Linked DNA regions of Lacibacter sediminis. Each later gene encodes a partner of the first gene's protein in a complex. Links are inferred from orthologs where the notes say so. Each region holds a gene or a part of one and is shown on either strand. Other genes may lie near its edges. The genes, in order: secA and secY.

Region 1 (4,164 bases):
ACAACGGATGATCTCTTCGTCAGTCAAAACCCCACTTTCAATAATGATCTTGATGTGCTTTTCTTTTTTGTGCGCCATGGGGATGATCGTTTCCCCTTCATGCTTTACAAAGTTCCAGTCGCCGTTTTTAATGGCTGAAATATTCGCCACCATATCAATTTCATCTACACCGTCAACAATCGACAATAAAGTTTCAGTCACCTTTGCTTCAATGGCTGAATAGCCGAACGGAAATCCGATGACCGTTGCTGTTTTCACCGATGAACCGCCAAGCAATCCTTTTGCAAAACGTGTAAAAGGCGGCGGTACACAAACTGCTGCAAAATTATAGAGGGTTGCTTCTGTGCAGAGTTGTTCAATATCACTGATGAGTGTGGTTGGTTTCAGAACCGTATGGTCGATATAAGAAGCAATGTTCATGGCGCAAATGTATTTTTTAATCAGTAGAAACCAGCTGGCGGAGATCAGCAAAAAAAACCTCCTGAAGGAGGTTTTCGCTTATAAATCTTTACCGTGACATTGTTTGTATTTCTTACCGCTGCCGCAAGGACAAGGATCGTTACGTCCGATTTTCGGTCCGGCAATAATTGGTTCCTGTTTTACATTTTCCGATGGATCATAGTAATCAGGGGTTTCCATCATTTCAGAACCGCCGCCTGTAGCTACCATATCTTCTTTGCGTTGACGCATCTTGCTCATATCAGTTTTCTGCTGACGGCCTTCACGAATTTGTCCGGCTGTATTTTCTTCAACAGGTAACCCTGCATGTGCAAGGAAGGAAACGATATTTTTGTTGATCTCACTGTTCAATTGCTCAAACAAGGTATAGGCTTCCACTTTATAGATCACCAACGGATCTTTCTGTTCGTACGTTGCATTTTGTACAGAAGTACGCAGATCATCCATTGCACGAAGATGTTCTTTCCATGCTTCATCTATAAAGGCGAGCGTTGCAGTACGTTCCAACGCACTTACCATCTCTGCTCCATTTGATTCGATGGTTTTGTTCATCGGTGTCAACACCTGCAAACCACGTTTCCCATCGCTGAAGGGAACAAATACATTTTCAATATGCGAACCTTGTGTTGCTTTAATGTTCTGGAACACCGGCAATGCATCTTTCTTCAACAGATCACTCTTACGCAGGTAAGCCGTTTTTGCTTCCACATACAATGCTTCTGCCAACGTATTGCTGTCAGCTTTATCGAGTTGTTCTGCCGTGATCTGTGTATCAATACCGAAGTTGATGATACAAGCCATCTTAAATCCTTCGTGATCGTTTTGCTCTTTGAACGAAGCGATCAATCCATCAGCAACAGAATAAAATGCATTATCTGTATCAAGCGTTAAACGTTCACCACTCAATGCATGGTTACGACGTGTGTACACTGCACCACGTTGTTTGTTCATCACATCATCATATTCCAGCAAACGCTTACGTATACCGAAGTTGTTTTCTTCTACTTTCTTTTGTGCACGTTCAATTGATTTGGTGATCATGCTGTGCTGTATCACTTCACCTTCTTTATAACCAAGTTTATCCATCATGCCGGCAATACGGTCACTGCCGAACATACGCATCAGATCATCTTCAAGCGATACATAGAATTGTGATGATCCGGGATCGCCCTGGCGACCGGCACGACCACGCAACTGGCGATCAACACGACGGCTATCGTGACGTTCAGTACCAAGAATCGCCAAACCACCTGCTTCTTTCACACCGGCACCGAGTTTAATATCGGTACCCCGACCGGCCATGTTTGTTGCAATGGTTACGGCACTTGGCAAACCAGCTTCAGCAACAACCTGTGCTTCACGGGCATGTTGTTTTGCGTTCAATACATTGTGTGGAATTTTTTTCACCTGCAGCATCTTGCTCAGCAATTCACTCACCTCTACTGATGTTGTACCAACCAGTACAGGACGACCTGCAGCACGAATAGTTTCTATTTCTTCAATGACTGCCTTGTATTTCTCACGCTTGGTTTTGTAAACAAGATCCTGCTTATCCTCACGCACCATGTTGAGGTTGGTAGGAATCTTCACCACATCTAATTTGTAAATGTCCCAGAACTCACCTGCTTCTGTTTCCGCAGTACCCGTCATACCACAAAGTTTGTGATACATACGGAAGTAGTTCTGCAGTGTGATGGTTGCATAAGTTTGTGTAGCAGCTTCGATGTGCACGTTTTCTTTTGCTTCAATGGCCTGGTGTAATCCATCGCTGTAACGACGGCCATCAAGAATACGACCTGTTTGTTCATCAACGATCTTCACCTGTCCATCTAACACAACATACTCCACATCTTTTTCAAACAGAGAATATGCTTTCAGCATTTGCAGAATGGTATGGATACGATCTGCTTTTGCTGAGTATTCATTTAAAAAAGCTTCTTTCTGACGTAACTTCTCATCAGCAGCAAGATCACTTCTATCTAAGGTTGCAAGAGAAGTACTGATATCGGGCAACACAAAGAAGTTTGGATCTTCATTGTCTTTGGTGATCATGCTCAAACCTTTGTCTGTAAGATCAACCGAATTGCTTTTCTCATCAATATGAAACAGTAAACCTTCATCCACCTTCGGCATTTCTTTTTGCTGATCGGCGAGGTAATAGTTCTCAGCTTTCTGCAATTTCACTTTAATACCAGGCTCACTTAAGTATTTGATCAATGGACCATACTTTGGTAAACCTCTCCATGCACGCATTAAAGCAAGACCACCGCTCTTCGGATCATCATCACCTTCTGCAATAGCTTTCTTTGCTTCATTTAAATATTGCTGCGCCAAACGTTTTTGTGCATCCACGAGTTTTTCAATACGTGGTTTCATGTTGTGGAACTGCTGCTCGTTGCTACCTGTACCAACAGGACCGGCAATGATCAATGGTGTACGGGCTTCATCAATCAAGATACTATCCACCTCATCCACCATTGCAAAATGCAACTTGCGTTGAACTTTCTCGGTTGTGTTCACCACCATGTTATCACGGAGGTAATCGAAGCCAAATTCATTATTGGTTCCGTAAACGATATCTGCTAAATATGCTTTGCGACGATCTTCACTGTTCGGTTGATGCTTATCAATACAATCAACTGTAAGTCCTAAGAATTCAAACAAGGTTCCATTCCACTCACTATCACGACGGGCCAGGTAATCATTCACCGTTACAAGATGCACACCTTCACCTGGCAATGCATTTAAGTAAGCAGGTAATGTTGATACAAGCGTTTTACCTTCACCGGTAGCCATCTCAGCAATTTTTCCCTGGTGTAATACACTACCACCGATCAACTGCACATCGTAATGCACCATGTTCCAGGTTACTTCCGATCCGCCTGCCAACCAGGATTTTTTATAAAACACCTGGTCGCCTTCAATACGCATATGTGGTCGCTTGATCACAAGATCCCTGTCTAATGGAGTAGCAGTTGCCTGCAACTCTTCATTATTGGTAAACCTGCGTGCTGCTTCTTTTACTACAGCGAAAGCTTCGGGATGAATTTCTTCCAGTACTTCTTCAATTTTTTTATCTCTTTCCTTACGCAGTTTATCTATTTCCTGGTAAGTGGCATCTTTTTCCTGGATCTGGTCTTCGGTAAATGCATCAGCTTTTACCGTAAGTGAAGCGATCTCTTCATCAATGCTTTGAAGATGCGATTTAATACGCTGTCTGAATTCCTGTGTTTTATTACGGAGTTCATCATTGGTTAAGCTTTGATACTGCTGGAAATAGTGGTTGATCTTTTCAACGATAGGCGAAAGCTTTTGTACGTCTTTTTCGCTCTTGCTGCCACCAAACAGTTTCGATAGGAATCCTAACATATGTATAGATTAATAAGTCAATTATTTTGATTAAAGCTTCCTTGTGTCAAATACAATGCAAAGTTTAAAACAGAGCCAATTTGACAGAAGCCCCTTTTTTACAGGCCGACAAAGGTAATGATTAACTGTTGAGTGCGATGAGCCCGATTAAATTTTGAACGACCTGAATACAATTAGAAACCACAGCTTTAGCATCCGTTTAAGCGTTAAGTAATTCACAATAAACCCGGCAAAAAACAGTTTACCCAGTAGCACGGCCAGCTGCCGCCACCGAAACGGTAGATTTGCCTTTTATACTGATTACTCAGCCAAAAGCAAACTTTTCGAGGCATTGAC
Region 2 (3,238 bases), 2.9 Mb from region 1 along the record:
GGGTGTGAGTAGTTGGATATTTGTAACTCCACGCTTCTTCATTGCATCCATTATGAATGCAGCATTTTTATAGATGCCTACTGAATCGCCTACAATGTTTGGTAGCTTAAGAAAAGAAACAAATTCGGAAATGATGGCATGTTCATTGGCTTGCCTGTATTGCCTGATCTTTAATACATCCGGGCTTTGGGCCAATAAAAAATGAGTGCAGCACATTGCAACACTCATGAATATTATTTTTCGCATCATACACTTTTATTAGAAGTGTAATTTACTGATTTGTGCAATCAGTAGTAAGATGAGTCAAGATTTGTATTGGCTTTCTCAGCAGCTTCAATAGAACTGAACGATGAAAGTATATCAGCCTTTCCCTTCTTGATACATACATCATGTTCGTAGTGTGCCGATGGCAAACCATCTACTGTACGGATCGTCCAGCCATCCTGATCATGATAGATCTCTTTCTTTCCGAGATTGATCATTGGCTCAATAGCGATCACCGTACCTTCTTTTAATTTTGACCCTGTTCCTCTCTTTCCGTAGTTAGGCACTTGCGGATCTTCATGAAGATTACGACCTAAGCCATGTCCCACCAATTCACGCACAACACCATAACCGTTTTGCTTCTCTGTATAATCCTGGATGGCAAATGAAATATCGCCTACCCGATTACCATGCACAGCTTTTTCAATGCCTTTGTAAAGCGATTCTCTTGTTACCCGTAACAACTTCCTCACTTCATCACTTGTACTTCCAATAATAAATGTGTAAGCACTGTCGCCATGATAACCGTTCATGAATGCACCTACATCAACAGAAACAATATCACCATCCTTCAACACATTATTTGTAGGAAAACCATGCACTACTGCATCATTCACTGAAATACATGTTGCGAATGGATATGTGCCCTGATAGTTCTTAAACGAAGGCACAGCACCATTATCACGTATGAATTGTTCAACCCTTGCATCAACCTGCATGGTGGTGATTCCTGCCTTCAGCATTTTAGCAGCTTCTGCCAGAGCATCACCAACAAGCAATGCGCTTTTGCGGATCAATTCAATTTCTAATGGTGAACGATAATGGATCATAAATCTTTTATTGAAAAAACCCCGGCTTTACGGCCAGGGTTTCTTATATGTTATTCTGTTTATTAAATAGCTGAGGAAGATACGGTCTGGCGTCCTTGTATCTTTCCGCCCTTCATCAAGCCATCGTATTGTCTCATCAACAAATGTGTTTCAATTTGCTGGAGTGTATCAAGGATAACACCTACCATGATCAACAGTGATGTACCGCCGAAGAAGGTAGAGAAACCACTTGTTACACCGAGATTCTTTGCAATACCCGGTAAGATACCAACGATCGCAAGAAACACCGCACCCGGCAATGTAATACGATCCATGATCTGGCCAATATAATCAGCAGTTGGCTGACCAGGCTTTACACCCGGAATGAAACCATTATTCTGCTTCAGGTTATCAGCGATCTGCTTTGGATTAAAGATCAAGGCTGTGTAAAGGAAGGTGAATCCAATTACAAGAATTGAATAAATAATCATGTACCAGATATTACCATGATCGCTCAACGTAGCTGCAATACCTTTTGTAGCATTGAAGCCTGTAAGCAATGTAGGCAGGAACATGATCGCCTGAGCAAAGATGATTGGCATTACACCGGAGCTGTTCACTTTAATTGGTAAGAACTGGCGTGCACCACCAAACTGGCGGTTACCAACGATCTGTTTTGCGTAGTTGATTGCGATCTTGCGTACACCCTGTACAAGAATGATCAATCCCATGATGATTGCAATAAGTACAGCGATCTCGATCATGAAACGGATCAAACCACCACCTGCACTTCCACTCTTTGCATCAAATTCCGCAGCAATAGACGCAGGGAAACGTGCAAGGATACCGATCATGATGATGAGTGACGTACCGTTACCTAAACCTTTATCAGTAATACGCTCGCCCAACCACATTACAAACAATGTACCTGCAGTTAAAACGATCGTTGTAGATAACCAGAAGAATGGGCTGAATGAAGGAATAACAGCAGCACCTGCAATTTCAGGGCTCTTTAAATAAGTTACATAAGCACTTGCCTGGAAGATAGTAACAATTACTGTGAGGTAACGTGTCCATTGATTGATCTTCTTGCGGCCGCTTTCACCTTCTTTCTGCATTTTCTGTAACTGAGGAACAAGTATGCTCATCAATTGCATAAAGATAGATGCAGAGATATAAGGCATGATACCCAATGCAAAAATGGAAGCACTCGAAAATGCACCACCTGCAAATGAATCAAATATACCGAGGATACCTTCTTTAGCTTTTGTGTTTAATTGCTCTAATCCGTTTGGATCAACACCTGGCAAAACAATATGTGAACCCACACGGTAAACCAGTAACAACAAAAGAGTGTACACAATTTTATTGCGCAACTCTTCAATGCTCCAGATATTCTTTAGGGTCTGTATGAGTTTTTTCACTGGAAAAAATCTTTTTAAAAATTTGCTGAAAAGAAAAAAGACGCATTTTCATGCGTCGGGCAAATATCGGGAAAAATTACTTTACAATTTCAACAGAACCACCGGCAGCTTCAATAGCAGATTTTGCTTTTTCGCTGAGTGCGTTTACTTTGAACGTAAGTTTTGTTTTGATCTCACCATTAGCAAGGATCTTCACCTTGTCTGTACGGCTGATTAAATTATTCACATACAGGTTTTCAACAGAAACCTCAGTGATACCATATTTTTCAGCAAGTTGTTCAATTTGTCCGAGATTGAATACACGGTACTCAACACGATCCGGGTTTTTGAAACCACGCTTTGGAACACGACGTTGAATTGGCATCTGACCACCTTCGTGTGCCATTTTGCTTTTGTAACCGGCACGGCTCTGTCCACCTTTGTTACCTTTTGTAGAAGTACCACCCTTACCGGATGCTTCACCACGACCTAAACGTTTTTCTTTGTGTGTAGAACCTTCAGCAGGTCTTAAATTGTGCAGTTTCATCTTTAATTGATTTTGAACTTTCGGGGAATCACCCCTCGCATTAATAATTTGAAAATTTGTGAATTTGAAGCGTTGAAAATGAAAGAACCAGAATTTTCAAATTGGCTCATCATCAACTATTCAAATTAAGCTACTTCTTCAACTTTCAGGAGATGGCTCACTTTGTGAATCATACCTAAAACCTGTGGAGTTCCTTCAACTTCTTTGCTTGAGTT

Evidence for each region.
Region 2: the proteins of secA (region 1) and secY are in contact, whole or in part, in a crystal structure (PDB 3DIN), measured with the Thermotoga maritima proteins. The link is inferred for Lacibacter sediminis from one-to-one orthologs. Residues at the interface, in WP_004082002.1 of Thermotoga maritima: Glu261, Ala262, Arg263, Lys300, Ala301, Arg302, Thr303, Ile304, Ile305, Leu323, Tyr324, Asp325, Pro326, Val329, Ser330, Tyr333, Ile336, Lys340, Phe345, Val349, Glu363, Phe364, Tyr374, Ser375, Gly376, Gly377, Glu393, Ile395, Thr482, Ser483; in WP_004081795.1 of Thermotoga maritima: Glu108, Gly109, Glu110, Glu111, Ala236, Glu237, Arg238, Arg239, Ile240, Thr241, Ile242, Gln243, Tyr244, Ala245, Arg246, Arg247, Val248, Thr249, Gly250, Arg251, Arg252, Val253, Tyr254, Gly256, Ala257, Ser258, Thr259, Tyr260, Leu261, Pro262.

What each region holds. Positions count from the first base shown.
Region 1 is NZ_CP060007.1:840,354-844,517, reverse strand. What follows is about bases 299-4,135. They hold secA (preprotein translocase subunit SecA), read right to left. Parts: upstream 3,829-4,135; coding sequence 499-3,828; downstream 299-498. Other genes in these bases: deoC (deoxyribose-phosphate aldolase), read right to left, coding at 299-420. In the rest of the region: more of deoC, read right to left, coding at 1-298. UniProt on the Escherichia coli protein: Required for protein export, interacts with the SecYEG preprotein conducting channel.
Region 2 is NZ_CP060007.1:3,774,805-3,778,042, forward strand. What follows is about bases 328-3,238. They hold secY (preprotein translocase subunit SecY), read right to left. Parts: upstream 2,498-3,238; coding sequence 1,157-2,497; downstream 328-1,156. Other genes in these bases: map (type I methionyl aminopeptidase), read right to left, coding at 328-1,094; rplO (50S ribosomal protein L15), read right to left, coding at 2,574-3,023; rpmD (50S ribosomal protein L30), read right to left, coding at 3,149-3,238. Also shown: H4075_RS15940 (M20/M25/M40 family metallo-hydrolase), read right to left, coding at 1-228; more of map, read right to left, coding at 288-327. UniProt on the Escherichia coli protein: The central subunit of the protein translocation channel SecYEG. Consists of two halves formed by TMs 1-5 and 6-10.